One region of the Mesorhizobium sp. CO1-1-8 genome, then DNA from elsewhere that is predicted to be linked to it. Evidence: predicted binding sites of a transcription regulator. Region 1 holds the regulator's gene; the other holds the start of a gene.

The links. The regulator LexA, encoded in region 1, represses DNA repair genes until DNA is damaged. The targets are predictions, from matches to a motif close to TGTTCNNNNTGTGTTCNG.
Region 2: LB558_RS05000 (2'-5' RNA ligase family protein) is a predicted target of LexA. The motif match lies at 1,994-2,011, and genes of this name have one in related genera.

What each region holds. Positions count from the first base shown of each region.
Region 1 is NZ_JAIUGZ010000010.1:173,214-178,237, reverse strand. It holds gene kynU (kynureninase) at 1-1,078, shown strand, start outside; gene lexA (transcriptional repressor LexA) at 1,488-2,228, shown strand; gene LB558_RS20630 (ComEC/Rec2 family competence protein) at 2,222-4,687, opposite strand; gene gltX (glutamate--tRNA ligase) at 4,790-5,024, shown strand, end outside.
Region 2 is NZ_JAIUGZ010000002.1:343,534-348,557, reverse strand. It holds gene LB558_RS05015 (DUF488 domain-containing protein) at 1-229, shown strand, start outside; gene LB558_RS05010 (ArsC family reductase) at 330-677, opposite strand; gene LB558_RS05005 (nuclear transport factor 2 family protein) at 850-1,203, opposite strand; gene LB558_RS05000 (2'-5' RNA ligase family protein) at 1,330-1,953, opposite strand; gene LB558_RS04995 (ABC transporter ATP-binding protein) at 2,228-3,313, opposite strand; gene LB558_RS04990 (cupin domain-containing protein) at 3,303-3,911, opposite strand; gene LB558_RS04985 (ABC transporter substrate-binding protein) at 4,180-5,024, opposite strand, start outside.

The DNA.
Region 1 (5,024 bases):
GGAATGGGCCCAGGATCTTATCCGAGCCTGGAACACGGCGGGATGGTTCGAGATGCCGATCGAACTCGGTGGCCAGATTGGACGCCTGATAGGAGCCGCGGCCGGCCAGACCGTCGTCTGCGACACGACGTCGACCAACATCTACAAGGTGCTGCATGCAGCGCTGGAGATGCGGCCCGGCCGGTTGGCCATCGTCGCCGAGGGTGACAGTTTTCCCACAGACCTTTACATCGCCGAAGGCGTGGCCTCGACCCGGGATGGCGTCCTGCTGCGCCTCGCGGGTATCGACGCGCCGACCATCGAAGAGCTGATCGACGAAAACGTCGCGGTGGTGCTGGTCAACCACGTCAACTACAAATCGGGTGAACTGCGCGACATGGCGGCGCTGACGCGCAAAGCTCATGCGGCCGGAGCGCTGATCGTCTGGGATCTTTGCCACACCGCCGGCGCCCTGCCCGTCGAGCTCGATCACGCAAATGCCGATTTCGCCATCGGCTGCACCTACAAGTACCTCAACGGCGGTCCGGGAGCGCCGGCTTTCATCTATGCCGCGCAGCGCCACCACGGCGATATCACCCAGCCACTTAGCGGCTGGTGGGGCCATGCGCGGCCCTTTGCCTTCGAACGGGGTTATGTCGCCGGCACAGGCATCCGCCGCTTTCTGTGCGGCACGCAGCCGGTCCTGTCGATGCGGGCGCTCAAAGGTGCGCTTGCCATCTGGAACGACGTCGACATGGCGGAACTGCGAAAGAAGAGTGTCGCGCTGACCGAACTGTTCATCCAGCTCGTCGAAGCCAAGTGCGGCGCCTACGGTCTCACGCTGGAGACCACCCGCGACGCGACCAGGCGCGGCAGCCAGGTGTCATTCCTTCACGATCATGGCTATCAAATCATGCGGGCGCTGATCGAGCGCGGGGTGATCGGTGACTTCCGCGCCCCATCAACCATCCGTTTCGGCTTCACGCCCCTCTATGTCGGCTACAAGGATGTGTGGCTGGCGGTTGAGGTGCTGGAAGACATTCTGCGTACGGGCGCATGGAAGGACCAGCGTTTCGCCGTCAAGGAGGCCGTTACCTGACGCACCGATCCCGGCGATCCGCCGTCGCTGCCCTCTCTGCCTGGCAGATGACGGAGAACTGAATTTCCAGCCGCAAATGCCAGCCGAAGTTGGCGTTTTGGCTCCGTTTCGTTCACGGCAAACGAGTGCCCCGAAGGTCGCTATCGTCCCTTGTCGATGTCGATCGACAGGTAATGCCAAGCCTTGCTAGAGGATAAGCCACAGGTCATTAACCATAATAATTTCAATATGAGCAACGCATCGCCGTGGTTGGCGCCCATCGATCGCGACCCGCTGGCAACCGCCAAATAATTTCAGCGGCCTTAACAAATTCATTAAACTTTAAACGGTTGCAGAACACTACTGGAACAGATAGTGTTTGTTCTGGGTTTGTTTTTCGATTCTGGTTTCAGGTAATCTGGGGGCCGCCATGCTGACACGCAAGCAACATGAACTGCTGATGTTCATCCATGAACGCCTGAAAGAGAGCGGCATTCCGCCCTCCTTCGACGAGATGAAGGAGGCACTCGACCTTGCCTCCAAATCCGGGATCCATCGGCTGATCACGGCGCTCGAGGAGCGCGGCTTCATTCGCCGGCTGCCCAATCGGGCACGCGCGCTGGAAGTGCTGCGGTTGCCGGACTCGATCGCGCCCGGCCTCAACGCGGCAAAGAAGTTCTCGCCAAGCGTCATCCAGGGCAGTCTCGGTCAGGGTGGTGCTCTTGGCCGGCAGATCAAGCCGGCGCCTTCGCGGATGCCCTCGCCTGGCAATGACGACGATGCGGTCTCCGCCGTGTCGATACCGGTGATGGGCCGCATCGCCGCCGGCGTGCCGATCGATGCCATCCAGCATCAGACGCATTCGATCTCGGTGCCGCCGGACATGATCATGGGCGGCGCGCACTATGCGCTGGAGGTTAAGGGCGACTCGATGATCGACGCCGGCATCTTCGACGGCGATACCGTCATCATCCGCAATGCCGACACGGCAAGCCCCGGTGAGATCATCGTGGCGCTGGTCGATGAAGAGGAAGCGACGCTGAAGCGGTTCCGCCGCAAGGGCGCCTCGATTGCGCTCGAAGCCGCCAACCCGGCCTATGAAACCCGTATTTTCGGCCCGGACAGGGTCAAGGTGCAAGGCAAGCTCGTTGGCCTGATCCGCCGCTACTGAGGCGGCTGCGGGTTGGCCACTGGCTTCTCGGGTTTCTTGAAGGGTGCCAGCCCCCGCGCCTCGCGAGAGTATTTGCGTTGCGTGTGCCAGGGCCGATATGGGCTGTCCACCGCGAAGCTGATCGTCGCCGGCGTGGTCGCCGATTGGCGATCGAAGAAGATCGCGGCGCTTCCTTTGCGAGCCAGTTGCCGCTTGGTGATGACGAGAACCAGCGGGTTGTGACAGGCGTCATAGGCGGTGGCGTCATTGATGACGATCAACTCGGCGAAGCCGCAGGCTTTCCAGGTGTCCTTGCGGTCCTCGACATAGGCAATGATTGCACCGGACATGTGCCTGGCCACGCAAACGCCTGAGGAGCAATAGAACGGCGATCCCGGCGGTAGCTCAACGGCATCCGCGACGTCGAATTGCCCGTCGCTGTTGTCGAACACCTCCGGAACGACGATGGTTTCTGATGTCAGCGCGCGTTTCCAGTTGTCGACGGTGAATTCGTTCGGCCGTTCCCGGCTGACGGCAAGCTCACCGCCACCGATCGGCAACGCCACCAGCCGGGCGTCTTCCGAGATCAGCACATCCGGCGTGCGCGTATCCGAGACGGTCAGCAGGCCGGCAATCGCGAACGGAAGAGCCGCAAGCCGCAGCCATGTCGTCGTCATCGTCGCAATGACCAGGGCAATCGCCACCAGCAGGACAGACTGCTGCGAAATCAATCCGACCCCATCGACCGGCGAACGCTCGGAAATCCATCCGGACATGGCGATCATCGCCGTCAGGCCCTTGCTCATCACATAGAGAAAGGGTCCATCAGCGCCGAATGGCATTGCCAGCGCGCTGAGCACGGCGAAAGGCATGACAACCAGTGACACGATCGGCATGATGGCCAGGTTGGCGAACAGGCTGAGCGGCGACACCCGCTGAAAATGCCAGATGGCAAACAGCGTCGTGGCGCTTCCGGCGATGATCGAGGTCATGGCAAGGCCGGTTGCCGCCAGCAGGACTTTTCGCGTCAGGAAACCGGGCATGGATCGCTTTGGCGGCGGCGGTCTTGCTTTTCCCGCGCGGTGATCCGACCAGCCGGCATAGGCGCCGACCAGCGCCGCGGTCGCGGCGAACGACATCTGGAAGCTCGGGCCGACAACCTCGTGCGGCGACACCACGATGACGGCGATCGCCGAGATCGCCAGATTGCGCATGGTGAGTGCTGCTCGATCGAACAGCACGGCAATCAGCATCACCGCCAGCATGATAAAGCTGCGCTCGGCGGCAACGACGACGCCAGAAATGATGAGATAGGCGGCGATCGAGAACAGTGCGGCGGCAGCGGCATACTTCTTGACCGGGCGACGCGCGGAAAAGTCGGGAAACAAGGCGAAGGCGCCGCGCAGCAATCCCATGATGGTGCCGGCGACCAGCGCCATGTGCAGTCCCGAAATGGAGATGATGTGGTAGATGCCGGTACGTCGCATCGCCTCATTGATGTCATCGGGAATGCCGGCGCGCACGCCGACGATGAGCGCCGCGGCGATCTCGCCTTCGGCGCCGCCGACGCTCGCCCTGATATGGTCGGCGATGCCTTCACGGGCATTTTCCACGCTAGAGGATATTCGGGCTGACAGCGGCATGTCGCCATCATCGCTGACGACAAGCTTTGGATTGCCGAGAAAGAACCCGCTTCCGCCGATGCCGGCAAAATAGCTGTCGAAGGAGAAATCATAGCTGTCCGGTCGCACCGGCCCGGTCGGCGGCAAAAGCTTGGCATATCCAGTGATGAGGGAGCCGGCGGTCACGTCAGCCGGGATCTTGCGTGCCGAAAGCCGCACCCGTTCCGGCGCATAGCGCAGTTTCGGCCGGGCGGTCGAGGTCACGTCGATGGTCAGCCGGATACGGCCGCTCTCCATACGGTCGAGCGAAACGACGCGGCCGGTCACCTGCGTCGAGATTTCCGAACCGAGCATCTGCGTTCCCGCCCGCCATGTCTCGACCTTTGCAGCGAGCAGGCCGAGCGCGCACAAAAGTGTGGCCATGGCGCACAGATGCGTCTTTGGCCATGAACGCGAGACCAGCGCGCAGATCCCCGTCAGAATGACAACCGCGACAGGTCTCGCAAAGTCAGGTTCCGCCGCCAGCGAAAAATAGCCAATCGCTCCGATCGCCAGGCAGACCGGCACCAGCAGGAAGGCTACACCCCGGTCGAGTTCCAAGCTCGCCGCCATGTTCACGCTGTGGCGCAGGCGAGGCAGTGATGTCAGGCCGATCTGCCGGCGCACGCGCACGATCCTGCCGGTTTCGGCAACAGGAACAGAGGCAGCGACATCCGTTTGCAAGGGCGCCTTGCCGGGATCCGGCACCAGGGGTGACGGCGGCGGCAATGAGGCTGGCAGAGGCACAAACAGGGACCGTTCGCTGACGCCAATGGCAGCGTCCTCGCCCCGATCCGAGCCCCAGCCTCGTCCAGCCATCGGGTCTGCCCCTTGCGCCCTCGACACCCTATGCTACATGAACGCGCAAAGCGCGAAAGTCCGCGCGACCGCACCCCGCTTCAGATGGTTTCCGAGAGTTCCATGTCCGACAAGGTCGTCACCCGTTTTGCCCCTTCGCCCACCGGCTATTTGCACATAGGCGGCGCGCGCACGGCGCTGTTCAACTGGCTGTATGCAAAGCACACCGGCGGCACGATGCTGCTGCGCATCGAGGACACCGACCGCGAACGCTCCAATGAAGCCGCGACGGCTGCCATCCTCGACGGGCTTTCCTGGCTTGGTCTGAGCTGGGACGGCGAGCCGGTCTCGCAGTTCG
Region 2 (5,024 bases), on a different contig from region 1:
GAAGGATATCGCGCCGAGCGACGAGCTGCGAAAATGGTTCGGCCACGAGCCGGCGCGCTGGGCGGAGTTTCAGAAGCGGTATCGGGTTGAGCTGGATGGGAATGGCGAGGCCGTGGCAGAACTGCGCGCCCTCCTCGGCAAGGGTCGAGTGACGCTGCTCTACGGCGCGCATGACGAGGCGCACAACAATGCGGTGGCGCTGGCGGGGTATCTTTCCAAAACGGGTTAAGGGGCACTTGCCTTCCTGCGCTGGAGATTGGCGAAAGCCGCGGCGACGTCCGATCGCCCCCCCTTACGGGGGAGATTGGCAGCGTCGCCGTCTCGCTACGCTACCTCACCGCCGCCTCATAAACATCAGCCTTGAATCCAACCAGAACCCGGTCGCCAACCTCCAGAACCGGCCGCTTGATCATGGTCGGTTTGCCCAGCATCAGCGCCTTGGCCTTCTTCTCGTCCAGGCTCTGCTTGTCCTTGTCGGCCAGTTCGCGGAACGTGGTGCTACCCTTGTTGAGCAGCTTTTCCCAGCCGACCTTGCCCGCCCAGCCATCGAGCCGCTTCGCGTCCAGTCCCTCTACCCTGAAATCGTGAAACCGGTAGGCTATGTCATGGCCCTCCAGCCAGACGCGCGCCTTCCTGACCGTGTCGCAGGTGGTGATGCCGTACATGGTGATCGTCAAAAGCGCGCTTCCTTGGCTGACTGTCGAATCCGTTCCACAGACTAAAACCGCCCTTCCCGCTTTGCCAGAGCCGTTGCCATATCTCCGTGTCACACGACGGCCAGGACAATGTCCTGGCCGTCTAATTTCCAGATCATGCAGCAGCGACGTGAGCCGGAAGCCGGCGGCAGCCTCAATAGTAGAAGCGCTCTTCGGTGATCTTGCCGTTCTTGACCGTGTAGAGGCCAACTTCATCCATGGTGACACGCTCGCCGGTGGCCTTGGGCGTTATGTCGAACTTGAAGCGCACCGCGAACTGGTCGCCGTTGACATAGGGACCCTCGACCGACCCGCCATGCACTTCATTGTTCTCCTGCCACCACTGGCCCTTCTGTCTGAGAGCCTCCTTGCCATGGGAGATGGCCATCGGCCCCGCCATGGCTTCGAGACTGACGATGTCATCGGCGTTGTACTTCTCGGCAGCAGCTTCGTTATCGCCCTGCTTGAGCAGTTCGGTGAAATCCTTGGCAATTTCCGCGATGGTCATTTGTGTTCCTCCTGTTCAGACGCATTGCAAATAGGGAAGCGCTTACCGGCCCGCCACCCTTGCCGGCACTACAGCTGACAAGCCGTGTCAGGACGACTGATATAGCGGCTATGTGACGACGATTTCTCACATGACGGCTAGGGAATCGTCCTGACCGGTCAATTGCCAGGTCGCCGGACATTTGTATTCACCCTGGTGGCTGCGGATCAGCGAAAAACTCCGCACTGTCCAGGATATCGGCTCAACAATCTGTTCCCGCACTTTCGGAACGCCCCTCCTGTCGCGAAGCAGCGTGACATGTGGCTCCAGCGAGGTCGTGATGAATGGCTTTAGCGGGCTGTCGTCAATCACGGCAGAGAGCTTGCGCCAGAAGGCTTGCAAAGTCGGCGAATGGTCGCTGCTGCGAAGCACCAGCGCCCCGCCGCCGAAAGCCGACAGCCGGTCGAAGCAAACATCGAATGGTGTGGCCTGGATCAGCAAGCCGACTTGGCGGGCGATCTCCACCACACGCTTCTGTTTGCCGTCGCCAAGGCCGATCAGGGACATATGCATTTGATCGGTTGGCGTCAGCCATCCCCGCAATCTCAGTTCCTGATTGTAGTGCTCAGCCCTGCGCCGCAGCATGGCATTGACCGGGTCTTCAACGAGAAATCCGTAGAACAGATGCGGCTCCCGGATCGGGTTCTGTCCTTCAAATTGGAAAAAGGTCTGACCGTTCTTCGCGGTTCCGTATGAAAATTGCCCACTCACAACCGATCTCGTCCGGCAGATTGTATCAAGCCGAGAAATCTAGAACAAAAAGCGAACAAATCAAGTGAAAACAAAACCGGCGCTAATGGTTTCCGCATCAGCGCCTGCAAATTTAACGGTAGAGGAAGCTTTTCGAGCAGGGGGCGAACCCTGCGCCGTAGCCGATGCCCTTGACCTCCCCGAAAATCAGTCGGCATACCCCCGGCCGTTGACAGACAGCTTGTAGCCACCGCGCGGCGCGAACGTGTGCTCCGGCTATTTAACGTCGACAAAACTAGCCTGGCAGCACCGGGCAGTTGGCGCCACGGCGCAGGCTGATATGCGCCACGTCTCCGGCGCTGAATTGAAAACCCTCAGCCTGGCGCGGCGCATCGATGACAACAGGTGCGCCCTGCCCGAGTTCGGCATGCAGGCGCAGCGTGCGGCCGTGAAAGACGATGCTGTTGACGCGTGCCGGCGCGGTGCCGGGCGCGGCCTCGGTCATCGCCAGCAGATCCTCCGGACGCACGCCGATGGTGCGGGAGGCGCCCTCGGCAGGCGCCTCGCCGGTTTCAGAAATAGCCTCCAGCTGCAGGGTGCCGGCGGTGAAACGCAGGCGATCGCCATCGCGGCCGACAAACCGAGATTGCAGGAGATTCATGGTGCCGATGAAGCTCGCCACAAACTTCGTGGCGGGCCGGTCGTAAAGGGTGGCCGGCGGCGCGATCTGCTCGATGCGGCCCTTGTTCATGACGACGATGCGGTCGGAGATCGACAAGGCTTCGGTCTGGTCGTGTGTGACCATGACGAAGGTGGTGCCGAGCCGCGACTGCAGCCGCTTCAGTTCGACCTGCATCTGTTCGCGCAAATGCGCATCGAGCGCCGACAGCGGCTCGTCGAGCAGCAGCACGCGTGGTTCGCAGACGATGGCACGCGCCAGCGCGACACGCTGGCGCTGGCCGCCCGACAGTTCGGAGACGCGGGCGCCAAGCTTGTCGGCAAGACCGACCATATCGAGGGCTTCGCCGGTGCGCTTTGCCTGCTCGGCGCCAGACAGTTTGCGCAGCGACGGGCCGAAGCCGACATTTTCGGCAACATTCATGTGCGGAAACAGCGCGTAATCCTGGAAAACGGTGTTGACCGGCCGGTCGAAGGGGCGAAGGACGGTGATGTCGCGGCCGTCGAGCAACACCTTGCCGCTCGACGGGCTCTCGAAGCCGGCGATGACGCGCAGGCTGGTGGTCTTGCCGCAACCCGACGGCCCGAGCAGCGTGATGAACTCGCCGCTGATAATGTCAAGATCGACGGCGTCGAGCCCGACGATGCCGCCAGGAAAAATCTTCGAGACCGCCTGCAGCCGGACGAGTGGATCAGGCGCCATCGCGAACCTCGGAGGGCTTCGTGGTGTTGACCCAGAGGATCTGGCAGCGCTCGGCGCCCGGATTGCGGAAGGCATGCAAAAGCGTGCTCTTGAACGCAAAACTGTCGCCAGCCTTCAGCACGTATTTTGTCGAATCTACCACCAGTTCGACCTCCCCGGTCAGCACGAAGCCGAATTCATGGCCGGCATGCGCATAGGCCTCGGCCGTGCCGCCGCTGGCTTCCACCGTCACCAGCATGCCGGTCAGCGTCGCGCCCGGCGGTGACAGCAGCGCCTTGGCAATGCCTTCCGATTTGACCGGGATTTGCCGCCGCTTGTCGGCGCGCACGCAATAGAGATCGTTGGCCGCATCGTTGCCGTCGGCAATCAGCGCCGACGGCTCGATGTCGAGGGCAGCGGCGAGCGGCCAGATCACCTTGACGCGCAGCGAGGACATGCCGCGCTCGATCTGGCTCAGTGCCCCGATCGACACGCCGGCCTTTGCCGCAAGATCGGCCAGCGACAGGTTGCGCTCGAGACGCAGCGCCCGCACGCGCCGGCCGACCCGCACATCGGCATCGTCCTTCGGCTTCCCAGCCGGTTCGTCCAGCATGTCCATCCATTCGTCCTCGTCTTGTTCCCTTCTCCCCTTGTGGGGTGAGAAGCGGTCCGCGCAGCGGACGAAAGGCCAATTGCTTGGCTTTTCGAGCTTCGAACGCCCTGGCCCTGCGAAGGGCCGGGCGTGGTTAGTCGATCCACCCTGCCGGGTCCCCGCTGCTTCGCAGCGTCCCGGCGTTCGCCGGCCTTTCATCGTGCCACTGGCACGATGAATTCGCTTACGCGAACCGGCTGCTCACCCCAGAAAGAGAGAAGGGAAGAACCTCAACTCACCCGCCTGCCTTGACCTTTTCGAACATCTTGGCGAGGTCGTCATTCTGTTTCATCGGGCCGGTGAAGATGGTGGTCTTCAGCATCACCTCCGGGTCGGACGGCAGCTGCAATTTCTCCAGCTCCTCCTTCGGCACCGCCGTGAAGGCCGAACTGGTCGAGCTGCCATAGCCGTAGGCCTCGATCAGGTATTTGCCGGAATCCGTCTCCAGCCGGCTGTTGATGAAGTCATAGGCAAGATCGACGTTCTTGGCGTCCTTGAGCATGACGAAGCCGCAGGCCCAGGTCAGCATGCCCTCCTTCGGCTTCATGAACTCGACCGGCACGCCCTGCTTCTTAAGCGAGGTGGCGGACGCGTTCCAGGTCATGGCGGCGACCAGCTGGCCGCTGGCCAGCGCCTGTTCGACAGAGGTCATGTCGGTGGTGTAGTTGGAGAGCAGCGGGCGCTGCTCGCGCAGCTTCTCGGCGACCTTGTCCATTTGCTCCGGCGTCATGTCGAACGGATTGACGCCGGCGAGCAGCGCCGCCACGACAGGCGTGTCATGCACGGCGTCGATCGTCGCCATGCGGCCGGAATACTGCTTGTCCCACAGCAGGTTCCAGCTGGCTTCCGGGTTCTTCACCAGATCGGTGCGGTAGAGGATCGAGGTGTTGCCCCAGTCCCACGGCACCATCCAGACCTTGCCGTCACCGGCCTGCAGGTCGGGCAGATTCCTGAACACCGGGAAAATCGAGTCCCAGTTCTTGATGCGCTTGGTGTCGATCGGCTGCAGCAGGCCTTCCTTGTTCCAGCGCGCCACCTTGTCATAGCAGGGATGCGCGATGTCGGGGCGGAAGCCGGCCT